DNA from 3 places in the Grylomicrobium aquisgranense genome. Region 2 is predicted to be linked to each of the others. Evidence: predicted binding sites of a transcription regulator. Region 2 holds the regulator's gene; each other region holds the start of a gene.
What was found. The regulator HrcA, encoded in region 2, represses chaperone genes, less so after heat shock. The targets are predictions, from matches to a motif close to TTTTAGCACTNNNNNNNNNNNAGTGCTAAAA.
Positions count from the first base shown of each region.

Region 1: the regulator HrcA is predicted to act here: its motif matches at 8,973-9,003, upstream of htpG (molecular chaperone HtpG).
Region 3: the regulator HrcA is predicted to act here: its motif matches at 4,088-4,118, upstream of lon (endopeptidase La).

Region 1 covers NZ_JALBUR010000001.1:109,176-119,793, reverse strand. The annotation lists gene MOZ60_RS00615 (hypothetical protein) at 1-59, opposite strand, end outside; gene tgt (tRNA guanosine(34) transglycosylase Tgt) at 149-1,279, shown strand; gene queA (tRNA preQ1(34) S-adenosylmethionine ribosyltransferase-isomerase QueA) at 1,297-2,328, shown strand; gene MOZ60_RS00600 (epoxyqueuosine reductase QueH) at 2,321-3,007, shown strand; gene MOZ60_RS00595 (hypothetical protein) at 3,035-3,349, opposite strand; gene MOZ60_RS00590 (TetR/AcrR family transcriptional regulator) at 3,342-3,920, opposite strand; gene MOZ60_RS00585 (putative RNA methyltransferase) at 4,011-4,799, shown strand; gene MOZ60_RS00580 (hypothetical protein) at 4,804-5,325, opposite strand; gene MOZ60_RS00575 (hypothetical protein) at 5,309-5,716, opposite strand; gene MOZ60_RS00570 (NAD(P)-dependent malic enzyme) at 5,744-6,925, opposite strand; gene MOZ60_RS00565 (Fe-S-containing hydro-lyase) at 6,922-7,461, opposite strand; gene MOZ60_RS00560 (fumarate hydratase) at 7,461-8,300, opposite strand; gene MOZ60_RS00555 (helix-turn-helix domain-containing protein) at 8,351-8,857, opposite strand; gene htpG (molecular chaperone HtpG) at 9,017-10,618, shown strand, end outside.
Region 2 covers NZ_JALBUR010000007.1:70,432-81,049, forward strand. The annotation lists gene grpE (nucleotide exchange factor GrpE) at 1-547, opposite strand, end outside; gene hrcA (heat-inducible transcriptional repressor HrcA) at 544-1,590, opposite strand; gene rsmD (16S rRNA (guanine(966)-N(2))-methyltransferase RsmD) at 1,733-2,326, opposite strand; gene MOZ60_RS04405 (FtsW/RodA/SpoVE family cell cycle protein) at 2,323-3,537, opposite strand; gene def (peptide deformylase) at 3,662-4,228, shown strand; gene rnjA (ribonuclease J1) at 4,319-6,196, shown strand; gene MOZ60_RS04420 (MBL fold metallo-hydrolase) at 6,234-6,857, opposite strand; gene MOZ60_RS04425 (ABC transporter permease) at 6,929-8,185, opposite strand; gene MOZ60_RS04430 (biotin/lipoyl-binding protein) at 8,182-9,867, opposite strand; gene MOZ60_RS04435 (ABC transporter ATP-binding protein) at 9,864-10,544, opposite strand; gene MOZ60_RS04440 (efflux RND transporter periplasmic adaptor subunit) at 10,541-10,618, opposite strand, start outside.
Region 3 covers NZ_JALBUR010000001.1:53,393-64,010, reverse strand. The annotation lists gene MOZ60_RS00305 (hypothetical protein) at 1-321, opposite strand, end outside; gene MOZ60_RS00300 (hypothetical protein) at 431-1,216, shown strand; gene MOZ60_RS00295 (S-ribosylhomocysteine lyase) at 1,244-1,723, shown strand; gene lon (endopeptidase La) at 1,804-4,080, opposite strand; gene MOZ60_RS00285 (TetR/AcrR family transcriptional regulator) at 4,226-4,765, shown strand; gene MOZ60_RS00280 (phosphoglycerate dehydrogenase) at 4,766-5,929, opposite strand; gene serC (3-phosphoserine/phosphohydroxythreonine transaminase) at 5,933-7,021, opposite strand; gene MOZ60_RS00270 (C40 family peptidase) at 7,245-8,534, shown strand; gene MOZ60_RS00265 (glutamate synthase subunit beta) at 8,784-10,241, opposite strand; gene gltB (glutamate synthase large subunit) at 10,247-10,618, opposite strand, start outside.

The DNA of each region.
Region 1 (10,618 bases), on a different contig from region 2:
GCCGCATTGCGGCGTACTTCATCTGGAACATTTCGGATTTTAATATACTGCGACTTCATACTTCCCTGATTATACACCGTGCTGTACACTCCCATGCACTGATTTTTCTGATGTATCTGCTATACTAGACAGGCAGAAATGAGGAATTATGAGACCAGTTGAGTTTGAGATTACACATATATGCCGGCAGTCAGGTGCCCGCACCGGTATTCTTCATACACCGCATGGGGATGTGGAAACACCGATGTTCATGCCGGTAGGCACACAGGCAACGGTAAAATTCATCTCTCCGGAAGAATTGTATGATATGGGAGCCGGTGTTGTGCTGGCCAATACGTATCATCTGTGGCTGCAGCCAGGCGAGGATATCCTTGTAAAAGCAGGCGGTGTGCAGAAGTTCATGAACTATCATGGCCCGATGTTAACAGACTCCGGCGGCTTTCAGGTATTCTCTCTTGCAAAGCTGCGCAAAATTGAGGAGGAGGGCGTCTCCTTCCGCAATCCCCGCAATGGTGACAAGCTGTTTCTGTCGCCAGAGAAGTCTATTCATATTCAGAACTGCATCGGAGCGGATATCATGATGTCTTTTGATGAGTGCATCCCCTATCCTGCCACGTATGACTATGCAAAGAAATCAATGGAGCGGACTCTGCGCTGGGCCAAGCGCGGCAAGGATGCCAACCAGCGTCCTGATGAGCAGGCATTGTTTGGCATTGTGCAGGGCGGTGACTATGAAGATCTGCGAGACTATTGTGCCGAAAAGCTTGTGGAGATGGACTTTGACGGCTATGCCATCGGCGGCACTTCCGTTGGTGAAGATAAGCCGACAATGTACCGGATGGTGAAATGGTCCCAGGAGAAGCTTCCCTTTGACAAGCCGCGCTATCTGATGGGGGTTGGTGCCGTCAATGATCTGCTGGAAGCTGTTTCCATGAACATTGATATGTGTGACTGTGTGCTGCCGACCCGTATTGCCCGCCATGGCACTTTGATGACAAGTGAGGGCCGCATCAATATCAGCCGGCCGCAGTACCGTGATGATTTTGGACCGCTGGACCCCCAGTGTGACTGCTATACATGCCGGAATTATTCCCGTGCATATCTGCATCATCTGACCCGGGCGAAGGAAGGATTCGGCACCCGCCTGCTGTCGATTCATAACACGCGCTTCCTGCTGAAACTGATGGAAGAGGTACGCCAGGCGATCAAAGAAGACCGCTATGATGATTTCAAGCGGCAGACACTGGCCAGTATGAAGTTTGATGAAAGAGGGTTTTAACAATGGATATCAACAATCTGAAAACAAGTGATTTTGATTATGATCTGCCTAAGGAGCTGATTGCCCAGACACCGTTAAAGGATCGCACAGGCAGCCGCATGATGGTTGTGCATATGAACAGCGGTGAACTGGAAGACAAGCATTTCTATGATATCGTGTCATATTTCCATAAGGGAGATGTACTGGTGCGCAATAACACGCGTGTCATTCCTGCCCGTCTGTATGGTACTAAGGAAGGCACGGGTGCCCATGTGGAACTGCTGCTGTTAAGGCAGATGGAAGATGATGTGTGGGAGTGTCTGGTTGGCAATGCCCATGTCATCAAGCTTGGTACGGTTGTTTCCTTCCATGATGGCAGACTGAAGGCAAAGTGTGTGGAAGTGGAAGACAAGGGCCTGCGCAAGTTCAAGATGATCTATGATGGCATCTTCAATGAGATTCTGGATCAGCTTGGTGAGGTTCCCCTGCCGCCGTACATTCATGAAAAGCTGAATGATCCGGAGCGTTATCAGACGGTGTATTCCAAAGTGGAAGGCAGTGCGGCTGCCCCGACTGCAGGCCTGCACTTCACGCCGGAAATCTTTGCAAAGCTGCGTGAGAAAGGTGTCACAGTCGTAGATGTGACGCTGCATGTGGGTCTTGGTACATTCCGCCCAATGGATACAGAGAATGTCAAGGAACATCAGATGCATGCCGAGGTATGCTATATGTCCAAAGAAGCAGCGGACATCCTGAATCAGGCCAAGGCTGAGGGCAGAAGAATCATTGCCATTGGCACAACTTCTGTCCGTACGCTGGAATCTGTCTGGAACAAGTATGGCAGCTTCCATGAGTGCACGATGGAGACGCGTCTGTTTATCTATCCGGGCTATCAGTACCATACAATCGATGGCATGTTAACAAACTTTCATCTTCCCAAGAGCACATTGATCATGATGATCTGTGCACTGGCTGGCTATGATCTTGTCATGAAGGCTTACAAGCATGCCGTAGATGAGAAGTACCGCTTCTTCTCGTTTGGAGACTGCATGTTCTTAACCCATGAATGAGTCTGAAAAGGAAGAATATCGTACCTATCTAGCCAGCCGGAAATCATCTCAGCGCACCAACTGGTATCTGAAATCACTGGATGAATTGAAGCAGGTAAAGGTATCCGGCACAAAGCCAAAGCTGCTGATGCATGCCTGCTGCGGGCCGTGTGCAGGATGGCCGCTGGAATTTCTGCATGATTATTTTGATATCACGATTCTCTACAACAATTCCAACATCTACCCTGCCAGTGAATATCAGCGGCGTGAACAGGAGCTGGAACGGCTGCTGCCATTATTAGGTATGGATGATGTCAAAGTTGTTGTACCGCCGTATGACAATGCCGCGTATACAAGAGAAGTGCTCAGTGCACGGGCGGATGATCCGGAAGGATGGAAGCGGTGTTTTGGCTGCTATCGGGCACGAATGAAAGAGGGCTTTGCGTATGCCCATGCGCATGGCTTTGCCTGGTTTACGACAGTGATGACAATCTCCCGCCAGAAAGACAGCCAGGTATTGAATCAGATTGGTCTTGAACTGGCGAAAGACTATCCGGATATCCACTACTTTGTATCAGATTTCAAGAAAAAAGGCGGACAGGTCCGCCGGGATGAGATTGTTTCAGAGTTTAACCTGTATCACCAGGATTACTGTGGATGCATTTACTCCTATCATGAAAGACACCAGCATGATGAATAATCATGCCAGTGTCTTTTTTTGTATCTGTTATTCTTCTTCGCTGTCTTTCATGGCATCCAGCTTTTCCTGCAGCATATCCACAAGCTTCTTCTTCGAGCGGATCAATTCCATGACATCTTCCACATCAGACATCTGGGCATTGTTTTCCTTTGCCTCATAGTATGCCTGGCCAAGCTTTGTATATGCCTTGGTAATATCGCGCTGGTTCTGACCGATTTCAGACTGCAGCTTCATCTTCTTTGTCTGGAAGTCTGCCACATCCTTTACTTTCTGTACACCAACGTTGACATACTTTGCGACCATATCTGCGAAATCATTAAACTGCTTGTCAAAATCACTCATTGTTTTCATCCTTTCCGGATCTGTTGATCAGATCCCATACAATCTCTTTGATCTTCTCAGCATCTCTGTCACCCTTGGATACCATGTAGGCAATCCCGCCGGTAATCAGATCTGCATAATAATCTGCGTCACAGATGGCTGTTTTCTTGATACGGTTTCCCTCTTCCAACAGCGTTCTTAACGCCCTGGAACTGGCCTGCTTTGCCTCATGCACACTGCGGCTGCTCAGCGCAGACAGATCCACATCATCCCGCTTGCCTTGCAGCTTTGCGTCCATATCCGCAAAAGACTGAATGCAGTTGTCTATGAACTGATCCACCTGCTGCTTCCAGTCGGTGCTGCTCATATCCTTCATCATTGACTGATTGAATGCATCATTGTATTTCTGGCTGATGGCATCAATCACATCATCCTTTGACTTGAAGTAGTAATAGAACAGTCCCTTAGCAACATCAAGTTCCTTCACGATGTTATTCACTGTCGTGTCCATGATGCCGTTCTCCTTGAACAGCTTCTCCGCCGCATCCACGAATTCCTGTTTTCTCTCTTCTGTGTTCTTACTGTCTTTCATGGATACCTCCTGGATGTTATATAGCATATGACTGACTCCCAGTCAACATTCTTTCTGTCAGCGTCCTGCTGATTTTGTTACAATAGAGCCATGCAAATATTATGTCCGATCTGTCATCAGCCTTTATCTCATCAGGATCATCAGGCCATCTGCCTGAACGGCCATTGCTTTGACTATGCCTCCAGCGGTTATCTGAACCTGTTTCTTTCGCAGAAAAAAGCCCATGGCGACAATAAGGAAATGATTCAGGCCAGAAGTGCATTCCTTGCCAGCGGGGCCTATGGCTTTCTGCGGGATGCGCTTGTCAAAGAGATCGAAGCATATCATCCGGATACATTTCTGGATCTTGCCTGTGGGGAAGGCTATTACACACAGAAGATTCCTGCAAATCAGAAATATGGCATTGATCTGTCCAAGGATGCTTTGAAGCACGCTGCCAGACATGATTCATCCACACAGTATGTGCTGGCATCCATCTTTGATCTGCCCTTTCCTGATGCATGTGCCAATCTGATTCTGACCTGCTTTGCCCCTTTTGCAAAAGATGAAATCGAAAGACTGCTTGTGCCAGGCGGGCATTTTGTCTTTGTCACGCCAGGGCCTGATCATCTGATTGAGATGAAGCAGATTCTCTATGAAAAGCCCTACCGCAATGTCATCAAGCCGCTGGATACCTCCCTGGTACTGACGGATCAAAAGGTCATTACAGATACATTTTGTGTTGCCGCTGATCTGATGCATGCCTTGTTTGCCATGACGCCCTATGCTTATAAAACCGGGATCAAAGGTAAAGAAAAACTGGCACAGGCAGGCTCATTTCCTCTTACCGGCCAGTTTGTCATACGTACCTATCAGAAGCAGCCAGAAAACAGCCTGTGAGATGTCACAGGCTGTTCTCTTCTGGCTTTTCATTTTCGCATGTGGAAACAACAGCATTGCGCTGCTGCAGAGCATCATGGTTCTGCATCTTTTTCAGGCTCGCTCTGACTTCTTCTTTCAGCAGCTTCAGGACATAATCCGTTGACAGAGAAAGATGGGATGCCAACAGATTGACTGGTTTACGCTGGACATACGCGCGCCACAGAAGAGCCCGGCAGCCAGGATCGGGTATATTCTCCAGTACCGTAATAATGTACTGGATCCTGCCCAATACCTGCTGAATTTCCTGTTCTGTCAGGTCTTTCTGATGCATGATTTCCAACCGCGGATCAGACGATGGCTGGTGATTGTCCTTTCCCATGACCTTGGTAAGATCAACAGAATGTACCCCCTCGGCATTGTGAATCAGCTGCCTGCGGTGCAGCTGCAGCTGCTGCAGTCTGCCAAGATCATTGAAGTAACCATGACATGCTTTCTTAAAATACGCAAATGTATACTGATCTGTGCACTCACTGTCCATCGTCATATACCTTCTTCATCCACTTATTCATTGCATATTGCAGCTGTCTTCTGGAAATGTGCAGACGGCTGGCGAGATCTTCCTGTGTATCCAGTTCAATAAAGTGATGCCACAGAATCTGCCTGGCAGATGTCCCGCACAGATTCTCCACGGCTTCAAAGACCTTCTCGATTCTTGCAATGTCTTCCAGCAGATACTGATACAGTTCCAGCTCTCCACAGCCGGTATCATCAGCGACACCGATCTTGATCAGATCAGGTGAAAACGGCATATTCTTAAAATCCGGATGTTCTTTTTCAATGCGCTGTACTTCCGCTTTTTCATGCAGATACAGCCGTCCGGATATTCGGATTGATGTCAGCCAACTTCGATAGCTGCTGTCCTGTGCTTGTGTCATATATTCCCCCACCCCTGTTTTGCGTATTTATGAACGTACAAAGCCAGACCGAACGGCTTCATTGGCAACTGCCTTGGCAACTGCCGGTACAACCCTCTCATCAAACGGCGATGCAATAATGTGATCTATACTGAGATCCTTCTCATCAATCAATGAGGCAATGGCCATGGATGCTGCAATCTTCATGTCTTCCGTGATTCTGGTCGCATGGGCATCCAGGGCACCGCGGAACAGACCCGGGAAAGCAAGCAGATTGTTCACCTGATTAGGATTATCGCTTCTGCCTGTACCCACGATCCATGCCCCGGCATCCTTGGCTTCCTGATATGTGATTTCCGGTTCCGGGTTGGCCATCGGGAAGACAATATTCTTTTCATGCATGGACGCGACCATTTCTTTGGTCACAAGGCGCGGTGCAGAAACACCGATGAAGATATCCGCATCTTTCAGTCCTTCCGCAAGGCTTTGATAATCTCGTCCATCGAGGTTGACATACTGCAGCAGTTCCTGTCGCAGGCCGTCATATTCTTCACGGTGTGAAGGACGCAGGCAGCCGTTGATATCAAAGGCATAGATGTGATGGAAGCCATAATGGTACAGCATCCGGATGATACTGGATCCGGCAGCACCGGTGCCGCTGATGACCACCTTCATGTTCTCCGGTTTTTCATGGCGCAGTTTGAGTGCATTGATCAATGCCGCAAGAACCACAATGGCAGTGCCATGCTGGTCATCATGAAAGACCGGGATATGCATCTGCTCGATCAGTGTGCGCTCAATGGTCACACAGCGCGGTGCCGAGATATCTTCCAGGCAGATGGCACCAAAGCTTGGTTCCAGTGCTTTGACGATGTTGATGATTTCCTGAGGATCCTTGGTGTTCAGGCAGATCGGCCAGCCGTCAATGCCGGCAAACCGCTTCATCAGGAGCGCCTTGCCTTCCATAACCGGCAATGCGGCCTGGGCACCGATATCACCTAAGCCAAGTACGGCCGTACCATCTGAAACAACCGCTACCGTATTGCCGCGGTCGGTATACTTATAGCTGTTTTCAGGGTTTTTCTGGATTTCCAGGCATGGCTGGGCAACACCTGGCGTGTAGGCAATAGAAAGATCATGGGCATCCTGACAGGGAACCTTTGGTTCCACTTTCAGCTTGCCATGATAGCGTGCATGCATCTGCAGAGATTCTTCATAAAGATCACTCATAGCTGGCTTCCTTTCGTATCATAAATATCATTTCCGCTGGCATCGATGCCGACAAAACACGGCAGATCTTTCACGGTCAGCTTTCTGACTGCTTCGGAAAGAAGATCGTCAAAGGCGATGGTTTCACACGATGTGATGCAGTGTGACATCAAAGCACCTGCTCCCCCGACCGCGATGAAATAGATGGCTTTGTTGCGGACAATGGCTTCTTTGACAGCTTCACAACGGCGTCCTTTGCCAATCGTTGCCTTCAGGCCAAGGTCCAGCAGTTTGGGTGTGTAAACATCCATGCGGGAAGAAGTTGTCGGACCGGCTGAGCCAATCAGATGGCGGTCATCACCGGGTGTTGGACCAACGTAGTAAATGACACTGCCATTGAGATCAAATGGCAGCGGCTTACCCTCTTTGATTAACTGGGCCATCCGCTTATGGGCAGCATCTCTGGCTGTATAAATGACGCCTGACAATAATACGCCATCACCGGCATGCAGGCTGGCAATTTCTTCTTCCGTCAGTGGCAGATGAATTTCTTTCATCACAGCACGATCCTTTCATGGCGGCAGGCATGGCAGCAGATATTGACTGCACATGGCAGGCCGGCAATATGGGTTGGATAATACTCTGTCTGTACTTTCAGTACAGTAGTGTGTCCATGCAGGCCCATGGGGCCGATATTAAGTTTGTTAGCTTCACGCAGCAGCTGCTGTTCCAGATCTGCATAGTGGGGATCCGGATTGCTTTGTGACAATGGACGCAGCAGTGCTTTCTTGGCAAGATATGCACTGTAGTCAAAGGTGCCGCCGATGCCGACACCGACAACCATCGGCGGGCAGGCATTGGGACCGGCTGCCTTGATCGCATCCAGCACAAACTGCCTGACACCATCCAGTCCTTCGGCAGGTTTCAGCATCTTGAGTGCTGACATATTCTCTGAGCCAAAGCCCTTTGCCATCAGATCAATCTGGAAAGTATCTCCTTCCACAACATTGGTATAGATGATGGCAGGTGTATTGTCACCGGTATTATGGCGCGCAAACAGCGGGTCATCCACAGCAGAGGCACGCAGATGATTCTTTGTGTATCCATGTGAAACACCTTTCTGGATGTTTTCAACAAGAGAGCCGTTTATGTGGATATCCTGTCCAAGTGTGACATAGGCAGTCACAAGACCAGTATCCTGACAGATGGGCAGATGTTCTCTGACAGCCACATCCGCATTTTCCAGCAGGATATCCATGACCTGGGCTGAGATGCCGGTTTCCTGACTCCTGGCATCCTTGAGGGACTGATAGACATCCGGCTGATAATAGACGGCCATATGGCCGCATGCATCAGAAATCAATGGAACCAATTGCGCAGCTTCAATTTCTCTCATAGGACTATTTTAGTACAAACAAGCCTTGTTTTCTATCTTGAGCGGCCCATTCATCCTTTCTGACTTTCACCGGATTTCTTAACATTCTGTGCCCACTTCTCCATATTCTTCTGAATCTTCATCTGTCTTTTGCGGTTTTCCACCCATTCCATGTCCTGGCGAATATCTTCTTCTTCACTCAGAAAACGGTATCCATGCAGGCACAGTGTCTTGACGGACATCTGTACGTATTCAGGCCGGCGCCGGAATGCCATCACCATATTGATCTCATCCGGTGTCAGGAAATATCTGGCATCCTCTTCATGTGTGTGATAGCCAAGCAGTTCATCCGGTGTGATATGAAAGACATCACAGTACTTGATGATGACCGATGCACCGGGTTCATAATGCCCGTTTTCATAGGCAGAAATGCTGCGGTGGTCAAGGCCGATCTTCTCGCCAAGCTCACGCTGTGTCATTCCTGCTTTGATCCGCAGCTTTCTCATATTGAGATTCACCCTGTGCAGGCTTTCTTCCTGCTTTCTGTCATGATTCTGTCTATGATCTTTGCTAGACATTTCTACACCTCCGCAATTGATTATCAGTTCATCTACTTTGCCATTATAAATGGAACAAGCCTGTTTGCATACTGTCAGATACCGTTTGCAATCATCATATAGGAGTGCTAATATACATTAGCAGTTTAAAAGTAAGAGTGCTAAACGGAGGTGTTGGTTATGGCAAAAAGACAGTTTAAAGCAGAATCAAAGCGGCTGTTGGAATTGATGATCAATTCCATTTACACCAATAAGGAAATCTTCCTGCGTGAGTTGATTTCCAATGCCAGTGATGCGCTGGATAAGCGCCACTATTTATCATTGACGGATCATGATCATCCGGATGATGCAAAGGATCTCAAGATTACGATTGAGCGCCATCCGGATACCCGTCAGCTGGTCATTGAAGACAATGGCGTCGGTATGACGGATGAGGAACTGGAGAAGAATCTTGGCACGATTGCCAGATCCGGTTCCGCTGAGTTCCGTCAGGCAATGGAGAAAGCAGATGAGGACACCAATATCATCGGCCAGTTTGGTGTTGGTTTCTATTCTGCCTTCATGGTTGCCAAGCATGTGCTGGTAGAGACAAAGAGTGTCCACAGTGATCAGGCTTATTCCTGGAGTTCTTCCGGTGAAGACGGCTATGTGATTTCCAAGATTGAAAAGGATGGACCTGGCACCAGAATTACGCTGGATCTCAAGGATGATACAGATGATGAGAAGTATTCTGATTATCTGCAGGAGTACAAGATCCGTGATCTGGTGAAGAAGTACAGTGACTATGTCCGCTATCCGATCGAGATGGAGTGTGAAAAGAGCATTCCGGATCCAACAGATAAGGACAAGACAATCACAACCACAGAGATGCAGACACTGAACTCGATGATACCGCTGTGGAAGAAGAACAAGAATGAGATCAAGCCGGAGGAATACAACGAATTCTACAAGGCTAAGTTTGGTGACTGGGAAGATCCGCAAAAAGTCATCCACTATCATGTGGAAGGCAATGTATCTTACACCGCCCTGCTGTTCATTCCTTCCAAGACACCGTACAACTTCTATTACTCCGATTATGAACCAGGCCTGCAGCTGTATTCCAAGGGTGTGTTTATCCTGGATAAGTGCAAGGATCTGGTGCCGGAGTATTACCGGTTTGTCAGAGGTCTTGTCGACAGTGATGATCTGAATCTGAACATCTCCAGAGAGATGCTGCAGCAGGACCGTCAGGTCAAGGCCATTGCCAAGTCAATTGAAACCAAGGTTCACAATGCCCTGGAGGATATGCTCAAGAATGACCGGGCCGGTTATGAAAAGTTCTTTGACAACTTCGGCCTGAATCTGAAGTATGGTGTCTACCGTGACTATGGCGTAAATAAAGAGAAACTGCAGGATCTGATTCTGTTCAAGTCCAGCAAGGAAGACAAATATGTCACTTTGAAGGAATATACAGACAGAATGCCGAAGGAACAGAAGGCAATCTATTATGCCTGCGGCAGTTCGATTGAAGAGATCAAGCGTTCCCCGATCTTTGCCAAAGTGATTGACAAGGGTTATGAGGTTCTGTACTTCCTGGATGAGCGTGATGAGTTCTTCTCCGGTATCATGCAGTCTTATGCGGATAAGCCGTTCCAGAATATCTCCAAGGGTGATCTGGACCTGGATACAGAGGAAGAGAAGAAAGCCAAGGAGGAGACGGCTGAGAAGAACAAGGATATGCTTACAGCCATCAAGGATGATCTGGATGGCAAGGTCAAGGAAGTGCGTATTTCTTCCCGTCTG
Region 2 (10,618 bases):
CCTTTTGCAACACTTCGACAACCATGCCAGGTTCAACGCCATCGACATGTTCGCTCATGATCGCCTGATGCCAGTTGGCATCAAACGGTTGATTCAGACACGCGATCTCACTGACTCCCTCAGCTGCAAGTGCCGCGGCAAGTTTGTCATGGATCATCTGCACACCCTTGCGGTATGCTTCATCTTTGGTTTCCTGCGCCAGGGCACGCTCACAGTCATCCAGCACCGGTAATACCTGCAATGCAAAATCCTGAATCTTGTACTTGCTGAGCTGTTCAAATTCCTTGTTCAGCCGCTTGCGGGTATTTTCCGTATCTGCATATGCTTTTGCATACGCATTCTTGAGCTGGGCAACCTGCGTCTCAAGCTCGGCATTCTTTTTCTTCAGCTCTTCAATCTCCTTGTTCTTGTGATCAAAGATTGATTTGCTTTCCGTCTTTTTCTCTTCCTTCTTACCGGTTTCCGGTTTATGCTCGTTCTTCTCTTTTTCAGGCTTCTTTACTTCTTCCTGAGAAGAATGCTTTTCGTTCTTTACTTCTTCACTCATTTTTGATGACTGCTGCCTCCTTCATCTGAATCGTCATACATCTTTTCTATCAGCTTGGCTGCATACTGAATCATGGCCACAACCTTGTCATAATTCATCCGGCTCGGTCCCACGACCACCAGCCTGCCATGCTCACCGTCATGTACCTTGAATGGACTGGAAACCACGGCAACATCATCGATCCATGTCAGATGGGCGCCCTGCTGGGTAGTAACGGCAACGGCGTTTTTCTCATGGGGAAGCTGCCGCCAGGCATCTGAGGAAGAATCCTCAAGAAGGCCCATCAGCTTCTTCAGCTTGTCGATATCTTCGAACTCCGGCTGATACAGGATCCGGTCTTTGCCGCTGAAGTAGACGTTGTCACTGGCGAACTTCACAAATGCCTTGACGAATGCTGCGAACAGAATATCGTGCTTCTGGACATTGGAATTCAGCTCCGGTCTGACTTCCTTCATCCGCTCAGGAAGCTCATCGATCGGCACCCCGTGCAGTTCCCTGTTCAGGATGTCGGTGCAGCTTTCCATATCGGAGAATGGAATGTCATCGTCGAAGTGGAAATTCTTTGTCTCGGTATGGCCTGTGTTGGTAATGAATACTCCGACGCAGTTGCGCGGATCCACCTGGAACAGCTTGATATGTTCAAGCTGCTGTTCCGAGGAATCCGGGCCAATGGCACCGGCGGTCATATTGGTCATCTCGGACAGGATCCGGCATGACTGATGTACTGCTTCTTCGATGTTCATATTGGAGACATCGAAGGCACTGCTGATGGCAACTTCCATCTTCTTGTCCATCTGGGCTTCGTTGAGCAGATTCTCACAGTAGAACTTGTAGCCAAGCGTACTGGGGATTCTTCCGGAAGAAGTATGGGTCTTTTCCAGATACCCCATCTCTTCCAGAGCCTGCATATCATTGCGAATCGTCGCTGATGAATACGAGAGATGATACTTCTGCTGCAGCGCCTTGGAACCAACTGGCTCAGCTGTCTTGATATATTCATCTACAATCGCTTTGAATATTTCAATTCTTCTTGGCGTCAGCACCTTGCATCCCTCCTTTAGCACTCTTTCCTGTTGCCTGCTAGTATGGTACATCCACCTGTTAGCACTGTCAAGGATAAAGTGCTAATTCTTTCCAGTTTTTCATTTTTCTTCCTTGTATATGAAAAGCAGGACCGGAATCCCTTCATTCCTGTCCTGCCTGTTCACTGCGTTCTTCTGGATGGCTCTGCTCAAACCGGTAATATGTGATCTTCATGATCCCATATACTTTTTCTTTCTGATACTGCAGCGGTCCAAACGCCTGCGTATAGTTTTCTTCTTTCTTTGCCTCGATAACCACCCTGGCGCCATTCTTCAGCATCCCATGTTCAGCAAGGTACGTCATGACTTCCTCATTGTGCTGTTTTTCATAGGGCGGATCCAGATAGACAAGATCAAACTGCATGCCCTCTTTTGCCAGCAGGGAAAGTGCCTTGCGGTCATTCATGGCAAGAAGTCTTGTCTGTTTCTGACAGCCAAGCAAGGCAATGTTCTTTCTGATGATTTCTGCTGCCGCATGGCTCTGGTCCACCAGGACTGCCTGGTTCATACCTCTGGAAACTGCCTCCAGACCGATGGCACCGCTGCCTGCGTATAAATCAAGCATCGTGCCGCCGTCAAACATGCCGCCAAGCGCTGAAAAGACAGCTTCCTTGACTTTATCAAGGGTTGGCCGGGTCGCCTGTCCTTTTAATGTCTCCAGGCGGCGGCTGGCATAGGTGCCGGCAATGATTCTCATTGCAGATCACCTCTGCGGTAGGATGCGATGACTGATTGAGAAAGGCCGATGGAAAGCATGAAGGACATTGCGGAGGAGCCGCCGGCAGACACCAGCGGCAACGGAATGCCTGTCAAAGGAATCAAACCGGAAACACCGCCGACATTCAGGAATATATGCAGCATGAAATACATGGCTGTGCCCACTAAGACAATGCGGCCGGCTTCGGACTTCATCTGTTTGGCATACCAGAGCAGACGGTAAATGATGATGGCATAAATTGCCATCAGAATAACAAAGCCGGCAAAGCCAAGCTCCTCAACAATAATACCGAGGATATAGTCGTTATTGGCTTCCGGAAAGTTCATGTATTTGCGCACAGAACGGCCAAGCCCCCTGCCAAACAGGCCGCCGCCTGACATGGCAACCAGTGACTGAATGAGCTGATAGCCGCTGCCATAGACATCCGCAAACGGATTGATGGCAGACAGGAACCGATTTTTCTGATAGGTCTTAAACGGCAGTGCTTCCACCAGATGTTCTCCCTGGGGAGAAAGGACAAAAACAGCCAGAACAATAAGACCATAGAAGAGCCCGCGCAGAATATTTTGTGCTTTTTTCAGCTTTGGATTGCGGGGAATCAGGAAGCAGATGCAGAAGATCATGAACTGCACGGACATGGTGCCGAAGTCTTTCTGAATAATAAGGATAATGAAGCTCATGATGAAGCAGATGATCACCGGCCTTTTGACCAGTTCCCAGAATTTTTCATTCCGGGTACGCCGGTCACCCAGATGTCCTGCGACAACAAGGAAAGTTGCGATCTTGGCAAATTCGGATGGCTGAATGGTAATGCCGACGCCCGGGATACGGATCCAGGCATAGGAGCCGTTGGCACCTGTAAAAGCACGGGTAGACAGCAGCAGAATATACAGCGTGATGATGCATACGGAAAAGCCGTTGCCATGGAGCTGGGAAAGGCGGAAATTCCGTGAGGCAAATGCCATCAGAAAGTACCCCATCATCACAAAGATGAGCTGCTTGGCAATGGTGAGCATCAATGTCTTGGGTGCTCCAACGGTTTCACCCATTGTGGCACTGCCGATCATGACAACGCCGAAAAAGGCCAGCAGCATTAATGTGACATGGATGACGGGGTCATGCCCTTTTGCCATCCGGAATGGATTGCTCAGCCGCTTTGTCTTGTGGATATCCTGTGTCTGTACTGTCATGGATACGATTTTAGCATATTTTGTCCCTTTCGAAAAAAAAGCCGGATGGTTAAGCGGTTTCAGCACTGCTTTCAGCTTTACAAGAAGGCTTTGGTTCACTATCATAACAACCGAGGTAAACAAGATGCTTATTAATAATGATACGATCATCAAGGATGACAATCCTTTGATCCGCCAGAAGAGTGAGCCTGTAGAGCTGCCTCTTTCTGATGAGAACAAAGCGATTCTGCGCGACATGCTCAAGTATGTCGAAGATTCTACCAATGAAGAACTGGCTGAAAAGGAAAACCTGCGGCCGGCGGTTGGCATTTCCGCGATTCAGATCGGTATTCCCCGCCAGTTAACAGCGGTGGTTGTGCCGGATGTTGACAAAGATGGCAATGAGATCCAGTGGAAATTCATGCTGGCCAATCCAAAGATTGTTTCTTCCAGTGTGCAGCAGGCTTTCCTGCGCTCAGGTGAAGGCTGCCTTTCCGTTGAGAAGGAACATGATGGTTTTGTCTACCGCAGTGCCAGATGCACCATTGAGGCATATGACCTGTACAGTGAGAAGAATATCCGCATCCGGGTCAGAGGCTATCTTGCCATCGTTCTCCAGCATGAAATTGATCATTTCAGCGGTATTCTCTTCTATGACAAGATCGACAAGAAGAATCCGTTCCATCGCATTGAAGATGCCATTGCGATCTGACAATTCTGCAGTTTTATCAATATCAATCGTGCTATAATGCAGACAGAGAGTTATTTGTCTGCCATCATACAGAAACAGAGGAAATCATACATGAAAGAAACGAAAACGGCGAAAAGACCTTCGCATCCGGTTCGTTACTCCCAGATCTCTGAAGAGACAGCCAAGTCTATCAATCATCAGACTGATACGCTTGTGTATGCTCTGGGCGGTCTTGGCGAAATCGGCAAGAACATGTACTGCTTCGAACACAATGACGAGATTATCATTGTCGACTGCGGCATTCTGTTCCCCGAAGACGACCTGCTGGGAGTAGACTATGTCATTCCGGACTATTCCTACCTTGTCAAAAACCGTGAAAAGATCAAGGCTCTGATCATTACCCATGGCCATGAAGACCATATCGGCGGCATCCCTTTCTTCCTGCAGTCCGTGCATCTCAGAGAGATCTATGCTGCTCCGTTTGCCAAGGCTCTGATTGAAAAGAAGCTGGAAGAACATCATCAGCTGCGCAGTGTTACCATCCGTGACATCAATCCGGATACGCGCATTGATACCAAGTACTTCCACATCGGCTTCTTCAATGTTGTCCACTCTATTCCGGACAGTTACGGTGTCCTGATCAATACGCCAAACGGCCGCATTGTCGAGACCGGCGACTTCAAGTTTGACCTGACGCCGATTGGTGTCAATTCTGACTATCAGAAAATGGCATATATCGGCCAGATCGGTGTGACACTGCTGATGAGTGATTCCACCAACTCCGGTGTACCGGGCTTCTCCATTTCCGAAAAGAAGGTTGCACAGGCGATCAATGAACAGATGCGCAAGACACCGGGCAGACTGCTGGTATCCACCTTTGCCTCCAACGTGCTGCGTCTGAACCAGATTCTGGAAGCAGCCGTCAGCTGCGGACGCAAGGTTGCGGTATTTGGCCGCTCCATGGAAAATGTTTGTGAGATCGGCAAGAAGCTTGGCACGATCAAAATTCCGGATTCTGCCTTCATTACCGGCAACGAGCTCAATACCCTGCCGGCTAACAAGATCTGTATTGTATGCACAGGTTCCCAGGGTGAGCCGATGGCTGCTCTGTCGCGTATTGCCAATGGCACTCACCGCTTCATCAAGATTATTCCGGGTGATACAGTGCTGTTCTCCAGCAATCCGATTCCGGGCAATGGCACCAGTGTTTCGGCAGTTGTCAACCAGCTGACCAGAGTCGGTGCCAATGTCGTCGTGAATTCCCCGCTGACATCGTTCCATACAACTGGTCATGCGCCGCAGGAAGAGCAGAAGCTGATGCTCAATCTGATCAAGCCGAAGTACTTCATGCCGATGCATGGTGAATACAAGATGCTTGTTCAGCATTCCCGCACTGCCCAGGAGACGGGTGTCCCCAAGGATCATTGTCTGATCTGTGCAAACGGCGATATTGTGGTATTGCGCAATGAGGAATGCTTCATCGCCAATGAACGTGTGCAGACCGATGCCATCTATGTGGATGGCAATGACGCATCCGGCCTTTCCACTTCTGTAATCAAGGACAGAAGGATTCTGGCAGAGAATGGTCTTGTTGCTGTCATTGTGGCGATTGACAGCCGCTATAACAAGATCCTGTGCCGTCCATCGATTGTCTCCAGAGGCTTTGTGTATATCAAGGATTCACAGCCTCTGCTCAAGGAAGCAGAGGTCATTGTATACAATGCTTTGACCAAGAAGATGCAGCAGCGCACCACCTTCCAGGAATTAAAGAACTGCATCCGCTCTTCTTTGGAGCCGTATCTGTTCCAGAAGACACACCGCAATCCGATTGTCATTCCGGTCATTCTGAATCAGAAGGCTGCGATTGCGGAAATCAAAGAGAAGACAGCCGGCAGAAGGAATGTGAAACGCACAGGTGGCAGAACAGCCAGAAGTGCACAGCATTCTGAAAAGAAGGAAAACGAAAAGACAGCTGAGACCAGAAAGTGAGAAATCACTTTCAAGACGCTCAGCCGTCTTTTTTATATTACTGCTGCGGTTTCAGGATCAATACGCCTTCTGGTACATGATCCTCATCAAACGTGATCGTGCTTTTTTCCCTGTCTTCTGCTTCCGTGAAAACAGCCTTGACTGCATCGACATCTGCTGTGACCGGATAACCGGTATTGCCGCGGCGGAAATGCATCAGAATGGTCAGCTTTGGCTTGATCTGTTCGATCACCTTCCGTGCCTGCTGTGCATCAATCGTAAAGTAACCGCCGCACGGGATCATCAGCACATCACATCCCTGCAGAAATGTCTGCTCTTTGTCAGTTAACAGACGGCCAAGGTCACCAAGATGTTCAATGGTGCAGCTGCCGGCATGAAGTTTGATGGCTTCACACATACCTCTTTTCGCACCTTCTGCATCATCATGGGGGACCATGATGCCTTCATAGGATATCTGTTTCTCACATGGCACAATCTTCACCAGATCAGCCGCATTGTGGTCACTGTGCTGGTGAGAGCAGTGTACCTGCCCTGCTGTGACAGAGGGCAATGCTAAGCCTGGTACAGAATCATCTGCATACGGATCAAGTACGATGGTGTCCTGCTGGTAGGAAACCTTGAAGCAGGAATGGCCAAGATACTGAATCGAAATCTTACTCATGACTTCTGCCTCCTTTTCCTTTAGTTTAGCAAAATCTTCCCATATGAAAAGAGAGCCGAAGCTCTCTCTTATTATTCATGGCGCAGTGCTTCAATCGGATCCAGGTTGGCAGCCTTGTAGCTTGGCAGCATGCCAAACAGGATGCCGATTGCCATGGAGAATAATACGGCAAAGATTGATGCCGGTATACTGATGGCAACTGGAATACTCATAAACTTGCCGATGAGAAAGGCAAGCAGAATACCGGTGATAACACCAAGAATACCGCCGATGGAAGTCAATACAACCGCTTCCGTCAGGAACTGGGTCATGATTGCTTTTTTGCGGGCTCCCAGTGCTTTCTTCAAGCCGATTTCACTTGTGCGTTCCGTAACGGAAACAAGCATGATATTCATGACGCCAATGCCGCCAACAAGCAGTGAGATGGCAGCAATCCAGATCAGCATGCGGTTGGTTGCACTGGAGAGCTGCTGGATCTGTTTTGCCTGTTCCAGCAGATCCTTGGCTGCATATTGAATCGACGTATCTGAGGACATGACGCTGGCATTGAGAATGTCCGCGGCTGCTTTGCCTGCTCTGGTCATCTGTTTGACATTGTCCACCCGCAACATGACACTTTCCGGTTCATCATACTGATACAGCACCGGCCACTGTGCGGATGGCACATAGACCCTGGCACTCGTACTGTCATTCTGGCTGTAGGTATAATAATCCGCTGCTGAATTGATGACCGGTTCATATGTCTGCTTGGATGTGACGATTCCGACAACCGTAAATGGGGTACTCTGGATTTCAATCGTCTCACCAATCGCATTCTGCCCTTTGAACAGGCTCTTGTAAGCCTGGCTGTCAAGCAGAGCCACGCGTGCATTGTTCTTGTTGTCAGCGGCGGTTATACCGCGGCCCTGGCTGACCGTCAGATCCGCCGTGCCAAGATAGCTTTCATCGATGCCCATGACATAGCCGCTCTGGATGCCATTATCATTGTGATAAATGCCTGTGTAGTCCTGACGGGAATGAAACAGTGACACCTGGCTGACATGGTCAATCGCCGCAAGCTGCTGCTTTGTATCCTCACTGACCGGATAAAAGCCGGAAGGAATTCCCTGAGAGAAATCATATTCCCAGTCTGACTGCTGCACCTGAACAGTGATGGCATTGGTACCAGAACCGACTAGATTTTTCTGAATCTGGTCATTTGTCCCCTTGATCGTGGATACAATGGCAATAATGGCGGCAATACCGATGATGATGCCAAGCATGGTCAGGAAGGAACGCATCTTATGCGATAAGATGCCGCGCAGAGAAAGACGAATATTTTCAATCATTGCCACACCTCCGAAGCATCACCATGTTTGGTCAGGCTGCCCTGTTTTGCACTGGATCCATATGGGAAGGCAATCCAGTCATCTTCACCCAGACCATCGGTAATTTCCATCATGTCATACATGGTATCGCCAACGGTCACTGTCTGTTTGACCAGACGGCCGTTATCTTCTTTCATGACGTAATAGACGCCATTGTCATCACGGATAAACATGGCTTCCAGCCACATTGCCTGTGCGTTTCCAGCATCATTCAAAGCAACAGAAACACCGCTGCCGGCATCATTTGGCATCTGCTCATCCACCTGAATATAGAAGTTATAGTAGGAAACATTGGGATTGCCCATGCCGGAATAGGAATTGCTGTCAGTTGGATCTGTATCGATCGAGGCAACAGCACCCATATAGACGGAGCCGGTATTCCAGTCAGTCACTGTCACAGTATCGCCGATTTTCACCTTGTCCAGCTGCAATTCAGAAAGTGCAGACTGAATATACGTGCCGCTGCTGGTGGACAGAGTCAGAAAGGCTGTGCCATCCTGCGGCGGATCAGCCGGATCACTGACTTTTGTCACAATGCCATCACGCCTGGCATACACAACACCATCATCCAGACTCTCCTGGGCTGTCTTGAGATCCAGCTGCGCACGTCGCACATTCAGATCTGCATCTTTGACTGCTTTTACCTGAGAGCGGATTGCCTTGGCAAGCTCACTGGCCGTATAACCATCCTGTACAGCTTCCGCATCTGTTTCGGAAGAAACGGTTTTCTCTTCCTGTACTGGTTCAGCAGACTGTGTTTCCACCATCTGATGCGTCAGTACATACCACTGGTCTGTATCACTGCATTCTGGTAAAAGATCCGTGCGTACCAGCCATTGTGACAAAGGCTGCTTACCCTTCTCTACCGTGTTGTCTTCCCAGATTTCAAAAGACAGATAGACAGCAGGATCTTTGGTGCGGTATTTATTGAACAAAGAACCGGCAATGATGCCGTCTTTCTGCACGATGAAACGGATCGGATTGTCTGCCGCTAGGCCTTCAGGCACAGCAGATGCAGATGGAGACGGTGAAGCAGACGGAACGGAAGAAGCGGATGAAGATGGTGATGGTTCTGGAGACGTTGAAGCCGAAGCTGTTGGAGAAGGTTCAGAGACAGGATGATATATGCACTTATCATCGTCGGTGATGATATTCCAGGCATCATGATCCTGCTGTGGTTCAGGCAGCGGTGTCGGCGTCGGCACTGGCGCTAGAGTTGGTTCAGGCGTTGGCATGACAACCGGTTCCACAATCGGCTGCGTGTTTTTCAAAACATTGAGTTTCTGCTGTTCCCCTGCCAGTGTGTTCTGTGCCTGCTGTACAGCAAGCTTTTTCATTTCGACAGAAAGCTGCAGTGAAGTCAGATCATAGGCAAGCAGTTTATCACCGGCATGGACCTGCTGTCCCTGTGATACATAGACTTCTGTAATCTGGGCAGTGCCGTCGTTATAGACTGACTGATTGTCTGCTTCATAGATGATGCCGTACAGACTGCTGTCATTGCTGAGACCTGTGCTGGCGATATCACCTGCGCGGACCACCGTGGTTTTTGTATTGTTTCGGCGATAAAGCAGCAGTCCGCCAATAGACCCGGTAATGGCGGCTGCAATACAGACAGTGATGATCATTCCTTTTTTCTTCATCTTGCCGCCTCCAATGGGCCAAGGCGCCCGTCTACCAGGGATAGAATGCGGTGGGCATGGGCAGCGACCTTGGCATCGTGGGTAATCATGATGATGGTGACACCCTGCTGGTTAAGCTGTCCAAACAGCTGCATCACCTGCTCGCCGCTTGCCTGATCCAGGGCACCGGTAGGTTCATCTGCCAATAGAATCCGGGGATGATTGATCATTGCTCTGGCAATGGCAACCCGCTGTTTCTGACCGCCGGACAGCTGACCTGGTGTAAAGGAAGCACGGGAACCAAGACCTACACTTTCCAACTGTACCATTGCCCGCTTTGTGCGTTCCACCTTGGGAACATTGGCATAGATCAATGGCAGTGCCACATTTTCCAGTGCTGTTTCTCTGGGCAGAAGATTAAATGTCTGAAAGACAAAACCGATCTTATTGAGACGGATATCGGACAGTTCATTATCATTCAGCGTACTGATATCTTCCCCATCCAGGATATATCTGCCGCTGGTCATACGGTCAAGGCATCCGATCAGGTTCATCAATGTGGACTTGCCGGAACCGGAAGGACCCATGATGGCGAGATACTCACCCTCTTCCACATCCAGGCAGATATCCTTCAGAACCGGTACGATGACAGGTTCCTGTCCATAGTTTTTATAGACATGTGAAAGAGACAGGATCATGACATGCCTCCTGTCATTGTAACATAGGCAGTCTTCTGCCCTTCCTGCAGCGTATCATCCGGATAGGCAATACC
Region 3 (10,618 bases), on a different contig from region 2:
TTCAATGCAGGTATTCAGTTCTATGGGATCCATGCCTTTTTCAACTGCCACATGGCGCAGATCCTCATGGCCGATGACAGTGCGCCACAGCAGAATCCGGCTTTCAATGCCATTTTCCTTTTCAATCCTGTCCAGCATGTTTTCAATGGAGGCGATCTTCTCATCTACTTTGTTCAGTGCTTCAACCTCCGTACTGCACGGACTGCCATTGGAACGGGCCATTCTGATTCTGTCACGCAGAATCTGCAGCTGCACGACATAGCTGCTGTACTGCCCGCACTCGTGTTTCAAATGCGTCAATGTTGTGTGATTGGAATTCATCTTTTGTCCTCCTTGCTGTGCTTCCTTCTCTCTATGCCCGCAAAAAACGCGGATTCCCTGAAAAATGATTGGTTTCCGGATAAAATGTATGCAAGCTGGAGGCATGGGTATGGATGAGCTGCGTGCATTGCAATGGTATGAAGGTGATGTAACAGGAAATGATCCGCTGTGGGCAGATTCCAAAGCCTATGTCACATTGAATGCCATCTTCTTTGATGGGATCGAAAATGAAATGATCAAGGCAAAAGAGAACAAGCATCTCAATCCTGCCCTGCTGTCAAGATGGCAGGAAGTCTTTGGACAGGACGGGGCATGTGCTGCTCTGATCTGTCTGATGCAGTCCCATCCTCTTTCCCGGCCATGCCATGTGCGCAGGGTAGAGCGTCTGTATGACTTTGTGCAGATTTCTCAGGCAGGTCATACCATCGCCTTTACTTCCACCTCAACGGCCAGACAGTTTCTGAAAGCCTATGGCGACAAGGATGGCATTGTGCTGCTGGAAGCAGATCTTCCAAAAGGCACATATGCCATTGACCTGTCGGCTGTTCTTCCCCATTATGCCAAAGCAGAAGAAGCAGAAATTCTGCTGGCACCCTGGCTTGGCGTCAAGATGGCTGAAAAGCAGATGGATGAAAATGAAAAAGGCATTCTCGACCGCAATGGCAATCCGCCCTCTGGTCTGTATCAGATGGAAGTTTCCAGGATCTCACTGCCACAGGATGAAGCGGTATCTGTGCAGGAAGAATTGATTGAACCATCAATCCGTGTGTATGATGCATTGAATAAAGGAAGAAAACCAGTGACATCAGAGATCAAAGCCTATGTACAGTTGAAGAAACAGCTGCGCAGCCAGTGTGCCAGAGCATGGAAAAAACTGCTGTCATCAGAAATGTAAATCATGAGATAAAGGAGAATACAGAATATGGAAAAGATTGCAAGTTTTACGATCAACCACCTGAAGCTGGAACCGGGAGTCTATGTATCCAGAAAAGATAAAGTCGGCAGTGAAGTGCTGACAACGTTTGATCTGCGGCTGACTGCCCCTAACAGAGAGCCTGTCATGAATACAGCTGAGGTGCATACGATTGAACATCTGGGTGCTACCTTTCTGCGCAATGATGCCAGATGGAAAGACCGGACGGTCTACTTTGGGCCGATGGGATGCCGGACAGGTTTCTATGTCATCTTTGCCGGTGATCTGGAATCAAAGGATATTGTGGATGTCATTACCCGCATGTTTTCGTTTATTGTTTCCTTTGAAGGTGAAATTCCTGGTGCAAAGCCGGCTGAGTGCGGCAACTATCTGGATCAGAATCTTGCCAGTGCAAAATGGTGGGCAAAGCGGTATCTGGAAAAGACACTGCAGAATATTGATGATGCCCATATGGTATATCCACAGTAATCATGCATACAGAAAAAAGGCCTCCGTGGACAGAGAAGATTCTTCTGCTCTGTCCGGGAGGTCTTTTTGTGTTTTGTAAGTTATGCAATGATGCCGGTATACTTCAGAACATCTTCCACGGTGTCAACCGGGACAATCTTCAATGCGTCTCTGGCTTCCTGTGGTACATCTTTGAGATCATCGACGTTATCCTTCGGGATCAGAACGGTCTTGACGCCCGCTCTGGCAGCGGCCATGAGTTTTTCAGGCAGACCGCCGATTTCCATGACTTTGCCGCGCAGCGATACCTCACCAGTCATGCCAATGGAAGGATCTACCGGATGGCCGGTGACAAGGGATGCCAGTGCCGTCGTCAGTGTGACACCCGCAGAAGGTCCGTCTTTCTTGACTGCACCTTCCGGCACATGGATATGAATGTCATGATTGGCAAACACATCTGCTTTGTCCGGGAATCTGTGTCTGACCAAAGACATGGCGATGGAAACAGATTCTTTCATGACATCGCCCAGTTGGCCGGTGACTGTCACCTTGCCGGTTCCCTTCATCATCAGTGATTCAATGAACAGGATTTCACCGCCAGCTGCTGTCCAGGCAAGCCCTGTCACAATACCGGGCTGATCATTCTTCAGAACACGATCATGGTGAATGGGTCTGGCATCAAGATACGCTTTGAGATTATCCTGATTGATCACAAGCGTATCTTTGCGGCCATTGGCAATTTCAACAGCGCAGCTGCGGCATAACGTATCCAGTACTTTCTTGAGGCCGCGGACACCGCCTTCCATCGTATAGGAAGCGATCATTGTCCGGATGGCATCATCCGTCACCTCAAGATCCTTGTCCTTGATGCCCATGGCAGACATAGCCTTTGGCAGCAGATGCTTTCTGGCAATCTGGAACTTGTCGGATGCCGTATAGCCATTGAACTGGATGACTTCCATACGGTTCAGCAGCGGTTCCGGGATGTTGTCGATGCTGTTGGCTGTGCAGATGAAGAAGACATGACTCAGATCATATGGCACGTTCATGTAGTGATCTGTAAAGGTGGCGTTCTGTTCCGGATCCAGCACTTCCAGCAGTGCACTGGCTGGATCACCATTGTAGGAAGCACCAAGTTTGTCTACTTCATCCAATACCATCACAGGATTGCTGGCACCGCTCTTCTGGATCCCGTCCATGATGCGGCCTGGCATTGCCCCGATGTAGGTTCTTCTGTGACCGCGGATATCTGCCTCATCCCGCACACCGCCAAGCGATACACGTACATATTTGCGGTGCAGTGCTCGTGCAATCGATGCAGCAATGGATGTCTTGCCGGTGCCAGGTGCACCAACAAACAGCAGGATCGAACCGGACTGGGAATGTTTCAGATTCATCACAGCAATCTGCTGGATAATTCTCTTCTTCACCTTCTCAAGGCCGAAATGATCTTCATCGAGAACTTTCTGTGCCTCTGACAGAGAAATCTTTTTCGCAGAAGGCGTCTTCCAGTTCAGAGATGTGACAAAATCCAGGTATTCATAGATATTGCCGTACTCTGGTGAATTCTTACCCTCCTGCTTGAGTCTGTTCAGCATCTTGTCTGCTTCTTCACGGGCCGTCGGGTTCATGCCGGACTCTTCGATTTTCTTCTGGAAACGGGCAGCATCAGATACATTTTCCGGATGCATCTTATCAAGCTCATTCTGCAGATATTCCATCTGTTTCTTGATCGCCTGCTCTTTATACGCCTGCTCATATTCCTGGGCAGTGGCAGTCTGGGCATCCGCATTTACGCGGGCAACTTCCAGATAGCTGTACAGGATTTCTTCATAACGGCGGTTGCGTGCTTTGCGGCTGTCCTCTGCCAGCAGTGCATACTTTTCTTCCGGTTTCAGCGGCAGCCACATGCCAAGAGCCGCAATGATCTCGCCTTCATTGGTCCACTGATCCACAAAGCCATCCACAAACTTGCCCCACTGGAAGTGTGACATGTAGTCTTTGACAAGTTTTTTCAGATTGACCAGGTGCTCTGCCTCTTCCTGAGGATCCAGGTCTTCGATATCAGCACGGCGTGAGATATTGGCCATCAGTGTATGGTCTGCCCGGACCGTAATGTTTTCGATATTGACGCGCTGGTCAGTATGAACAACGATGAAGCCGGACATGTTCTCTTCCTGAATGTAGCCGGTGACACCGATCGGGTAGAAGCTGTCTTCGGTGTACTGGGTACGCGGAATGTTTTCACGGGCGATGACAAAGATGATCTTTTCGCCTGCGGACAGATGGCTGCCGGCGGCGGCCTGGAAACTGTCTGACGGGAAGAACAGATTGGCATCTGGCAGTACAAGCTGGTTGTATACAGGAACGATTAACATAAGCCTCCTTTCGCACTCTTACCAATAGAGTGCTAACTCATTTGTAAAATAAATGGGGATAATCCCCGAACACTGACATCTGTCAATGTACTAATAGGATGACACTATGTTGGACACTTGTCAAGTTTTATGATACATTTCTGGTATGTATAACGGAAACAATAAAACAGCATGTCATTCCCAGCAGGCAATTGCGGATGCTCTGTTTGATCTGCTTGCACAGGAGCGTTATGAAAAGATCTCCGTTACGGAGATCTGTACGAAGGCAAATGTGTCCAGGCAGACATTCTATTCCCTGTTTTCCTCCAAGGAGAATGTGATTGCCTATCAGCTTGGCAGAGATGAACAGTATGTGCCATCCCGCTGTCAGGACCATTTCTTTAAAAATGTATGTCTGGATTACAGCCGCTATATCATGCAGGAGAGGGAAATGCTTGCGATCCTGTATGAGAATCGCCTGCTGGGACTGGTCCAGAACATGCAGATGCGGCATTTCCTGGACTGTCCTGATTTTCTGCCCGATCATGATGGCTTATACCGTCAGTATGCCGCATCGTATATTGCCAGCGGTCTGCTGGGCATTGTGCGGATTTATCTGGAAAATGAGGACAGTCTGAATGAAGAAGAGCTTGCGGCTGTCATTACAGATCTGCTCAGCGGTGCCTATCTTCCTTCTGCTTCCTGATCAGAGTACGCGCACACGGATGACGCCATCCAGAGCATTCAGTTCCTGGATGGCTTTTTCAGGGACATCCGTATTGACATCAAAGACGGAATACGCATAGCTGCCTCTGGACTTGTTGGTCATGTTTTCAATGTTGATGCCGTCACGTGCAAACAGCGGCATCATGTTTGCCAGCATGCCGGGCAGGTTGCGGTGGATGATGCAGATGCGGGATGCACCGCTGCGTTCCAGCTGCACATCCGGCAGATTGACAGAATTGCGGATATTGCCATTGGTCAGATAGTCGTCCATTTCCTTGGCTGCCATGCGGGCACAGTTGGACTCTGATTCAAATGTCGTGCCGCCCAGATGCGGTGTCAGTACGGTATTCTTTGTTTCAATCAGCCGTTTGGTCGGAAAATCTGCCACATATCTGGCAACCTTGCCATCATTCAATCCTTTGATCATAGCATCTTCATTGACGACTTCCCCACGGGCATAGTTGATGATCCGCACACCATTTTTCATCAGGGCAATGGCTTTGTCATCAATCATATTTCTGGTTTCATCGGTCAAAGGGGTATGAATCGTGATGTAATCACTGTAGCGGAAGATATCGCGCAGATCAGAGACGCGGAAAACGTGGCGGGAAATGGCCCAGGCGGCATCCGCACTCAGGTATGGATCATAGGCATATACCTTCATGTTGCAGGCAAGGGCAATATTGGCAACTCTGGATCCAACGTTGCCGGCTCCGATGACGCCAAGCGTCTTGCCGGCAAACTCCGGTCCGGCATACTGTTTCTTGACCTTTTCCATGCGCTGCTCTATCGGTCCCTGAGAACCGTCGTATGTTTTAACCCATTCCATAGCCGGCAGGATTTCACGGGATGCCATAGCCAGGGCAAACAGGAAGAGCTCCTTGACACCGTTGGCATTGCCGCCGGGTGTATTGAAGACAACGATGCCCTTTTCAGCACATTCATCCAGCGGAATGGTATTGACACCAATACCTGCCCTGCCGATGCACAGCAGATTCTTTTCAAACGGATACTTGTGAAGGTCCGAAGCACGCACAAACAATGCGTCCGGATGTTCCACCGTTTCAGACAATTCATAGCGGTCATCAGTCAGAATGGTCCTGGCGCTGGGCGAAATATTATTCAATAGTTTAACTTTGTACATGTCTTATCCTTTCCTGTTCTCACTTGCAAACTGTTCAATCCACTGGCACAGTGCTTTGACGCCATCCAGATCCATGGCATTGTAAATGGAAGCACGCATGCCGCCAAGCAGACGGTGTCCCTTCACATTCATCAGACCATATTCTGCTGCGCCCTGAATAAAGCGGGCATCCAGATCAGCATCACCGGTTGAGAATGTCACATTCATGCGGGAACGGCTCTCCTTTTCAGCATACAGATGAAACAGCGGATACTGCTCCAGGGTGCCATAGAGAAGATTTGCCTTTTCCTGGTTTCTTCTGCCGATTTCTTCCATGCCGCCCTGGTCTTTGAGCCAGTCCATGACCAGACCGAGCATATAGATCTGCCAGCATGGCGGCGTGTTGTACATACTGTCATGGGCAATCTCACGCGGATAGGAATACATGACCGGAGTAAGCCTGTCAGGTTCTTTGGCAAGATCTTTGCGCACAATGACCAGCGTCACGCCAGCCGGAGCAAGATTCTTCTGTGCACCGGCATAGATCAATCCGAATTGTGAAACATCCACGGGACGGGACGCAATGTCACTGGACATATCTGCCACAATGGGAACACCATTGGTCTCTGGTACATAGTGCCATTCGGTGCCATAGATTGTGTTATTGGCACAATAATGGAAATAGGACGCATCCGGATGGATGTCCAGTTCTTTCTGCTGAGGAATATGGCGGTATTCATTTCCACTGCCATCATAGGAAACATGCATCTGGCCATAGCGGTTTCCTTCTTCATAAGCAAGTTTTGCAAAGTGGCCCGTCACCGCATAATCTGCCTGACGGTTTTCTTTGAGCAGGTTGAGTGGAATCATCGTGAACTGACTGGATGCGCCGCCTGCCAGAAACAGAACAGCATAGTCATCCGGAATGTTCATGACATCCCTGACTCCCTGTTCGGTATGATCCATGATCTTTGAAAAAGCAGCAGAACGATGGCTCATTTCCATCACAGACATGCCGGTACCTTCATAGTCCAGCAGTTCTTTCTGTGCTCTTTCCAATACGGGCAGCGGCAGCTGGGACGGTCCAGCCGCAAAGTTGAATACACGGTGCATAGTCATCTCCTGATCCCCCTTATGGGCCATTTTAGTACAAAAGGCAAAGACTGCGGAAATAAATTTCGCAAGCTTACAGAAAATGTATGACATGATTGTAAATTTTGCCCGTATTTTTCATCTGATAAATTCGGATGCACTTTCATACGATCTTCACGCTTCTTTGTTATAATGGGTCCTGCACGATGTATCATGCGTTCAATTATGATGAAAGGAGCTACGAATGAAATTTAAGCGATATGGCGCCCTTCTCGCCGCTGCCGCTGTTACTGCCTGCCTGTTTCCAGTGCAGGCAAAGGCAGATGAGGATTATTCCGATATCAATTACTGGACTACAAAGTGTTCCAATGTTTCTTCTTTGACCAGTGATGAAACAAATGCATGCCAGGCATTCCTGCAGTATGCTGCTACGCAGTCTTCTACATTGAAGGATCAGCTGCTTGCCATTGATGCACAGCGTTCTGATGTACAGACAAATATTGATGATTATCAGGCTAAGATTGCGGATTATCAGAGTCAGATTGATACACTGAGCTCACAGATTTCAGATCTGAATGCACAGATTGATGATCTGAATGATCAGATTGCAGATCAGCAGGATAAGGTTGCGGATCTGCGTGCCAAGGTCAATACACAGATTGAAAATTCACAGTCGACAATGCGCCTTTCCAAGTATGTGGATATTCTGATGGGAGCCAAGACCTTCGGAGACTTCCTGAAGATTGCGGCAGGTCTGACTGACCTGACTGAGCATAATCACAGTACGCTTGTTTCACTGAATGATGCCATTGATCAGCTGACTGCTTCCCAGCAGGAGCTGTCCAGCAAGCAGACTGAGCTGCAGACTGCGCAGGATGATATCCTTGCCAAGCAGTATGAAGCGCAGCTGACCGAACAGGATTATGAGAACCAGAAAGCAAATCTGGAGAATCAGTCCAATGATGCATTGACACTGATCTCTTCCCTGCAGGATGCATCGGATACAATTACGGAAGCACAGAGGGAAGAACAGGAAAGACAGATTGCCGAGCAGCAGGCAAAGGCTGAGGCCGAGGCGGCTGCAGCCGCAGCTGCCCAGGCTGCCCAGCAAGCTGCCAATAATTCTGGCGGATCCGGCAATTACGGCAGCAGTTCTTCTACAAATGGTTCCCAATCCAGTGATGCTGCCATCGACGGCTATGCGGTTGTTGCCTATGCCAGACAGTTCCTTGGCCTGCCATATGTATGGGGCGGCAATGGTCCGAACTACTTTGACTGCTCTGGTTTGACCAAGTATGTCTATGCCCACTTTGGCATCGTCCTTGGCCGTACATCTTATGTACAGGAAACTGCTGGCTATGCAGTCTCCTATGCCGATGCACAGCCGGGTGATCTGATCACATGGACAGGACACTGCGGCATCTATGCCGGCAACGGTATGGTCATCAATGCCATGAATCCAAGCATGGGCATCAGAGAATGTCCGATCGGCTGGATTACCAATGGCAACATGATCATTCACCGTCTGTGGTAATTGCATCTAGAAAGAACGTACTCCCTGGGGCAGAGATATCTGCTGCAGGGAGTTTTTTTCTGGGTCTGAAGAGCAACATATCACAGTTGTGAATACGCAGATGATTTCTAAATGATAAAAATAATATACTGTCAAATGAAGCAGACTTTTTGGAAATCATGTCAGCGTTCTTTGGCACGATAAAAAGCAGTTCATGTCAGAAGAGAATTCTCTGCGGACATAAACTGCTTTTTCTTTTCATTGCTTTGATTACAGATTCGTATAACCCATCAGATCTTCATCCACTTCTCTGGCACAGGCTCTTCCTTCTTCAATTGCCCAGACAACCAGTGACTGGCCGCGGTGCATATCACCAGCAGAGAACAGATGGTCTTTAATGCGGTAACTGTCTTTTTCTGTGACCGCTCTGCCGCGGTTGAGTTCCAGATTGAATGCCTTGGATGTGTAGGCTTCACAGCCAAGGAAGCCGGCCGCAATGATCAGCAGCTCACATGGCAGCACCTGTTCACTGCCCTCTTCCTGCACCATCTTTCCATTTTCAAAGTGAACTTTGACTGTGTGCACAGCCTTGAGTTTTCCTTTTTCTGTCTCAATGGCAGCAACCGTTGTCTGATAGATGCGCGGATCATGTCCAAAGACGGCAATGGCTTCCTCCTGCCCATAATCTGTCTTGAGAACACGGGGCCACTCAGGCCATGGATTGTCCTTTGCCCTCTTCTCAGGCGGGCATGGCATCATTTCCAGCTGGGTCACACTGGCACAGTTCTGGCGCAGGCAGGTTGCCACACAGTCATTGCCGGTATCACCGCCGCCGACAATGACCACATGCTTTCCTTCCGCTGAGACAGCACCTTCAGCCTTCTTCTCTGCCAGTACTGCCTTGGTTGCGTTCTTCAGGAAGTCAACGGCAAACAGAATACCTTCTGCTTTTTCACTGCCTTCCAGCTTCAAAGAGCGTGCCTGCTTGGCACCACAGCAGAGAATAACAGCATCAAAGTCTTTCTGCAGATCAGCTGCACTGATGGTTCTGCCAACATCACTGTTGGTATGGAAGATGACACCTTCCTTTTCCATGAGTTCAATGCGTCTTGCGACAACCTTTTTATCCAGTTTCATATTAGGAATGCCATACATCAGCAATCCGCCCGGTTTGTCATCCCGTTCAAACACTTCCACGTGGTGGCCGCGCTGGTTCAGTCTGTCTGCAGCAGCCAGACCGGAAGGACCGGATCCGACGACAGCCACTGCGCGGCCGGAGCGCACCTGTGGAATGCGCGGCTGCATCAAGCCAAGTGCAAAACCATCTGCAATCACAGCATATTCATTGTCTCTGATCGACACTGGTTCTCCATTGACGCCGCACAGGCATGCCTTTTCACAAAGTGCCGGGCATACTCTGGAAGTGAACTCCGGGAATGGGTTTGTCTTGATCAGTCTGGCCAAAGCATGGGCAGGATTGCCGCGGTAGATTTCATCATTCCATTCCGGAATGAGATTGTGCAGCGGGCAGCCGGTTGTCATGCCATGCAGGAAAAGTGAGGACTGACAGAACGGTACGCCGCAGTTCATGCAGCGGGCACCCTGCAGGCGGCGCTGCTCCTTTGTCAGCGGCTGGTGAAATTCCTGATAGTTTTTGATTCTGCGCAAAGGATCTTCAATACCGTTTTCTCTGCGCTGATACAGCAGAAATCCATTGTCTTTTCCCATCTTCATCAACCTTCTTTCTGCATTGCATAGAACGCTTCCAGCACCGCATTCTCATGTTTGATACCCTGTTCTTCATAGCGTCCTGTCACGGCCATCATCTTCTGATAGTCAATCGGGACAATCTTCTTGAACTGAGGAACCCAGCTTTCAAAGTGATCCAGAATCATGCGGCCATGTGCAGATCCTGTTTCTCTGACATAATCTTCCAGGATCTGCCGCAGCTCCTGGATATCGTACTTGTCTGTGACTTCATTCAGCCGCACCATTTCCTTGTTCAGGTTCTGATACAGATCATGGTCACGGTCCAGGACATAGGCGATGCCGCCGGACATGCCGGCCGCAAAGTTCTTGCCGACTTTGCCAAGGATGACTGCACG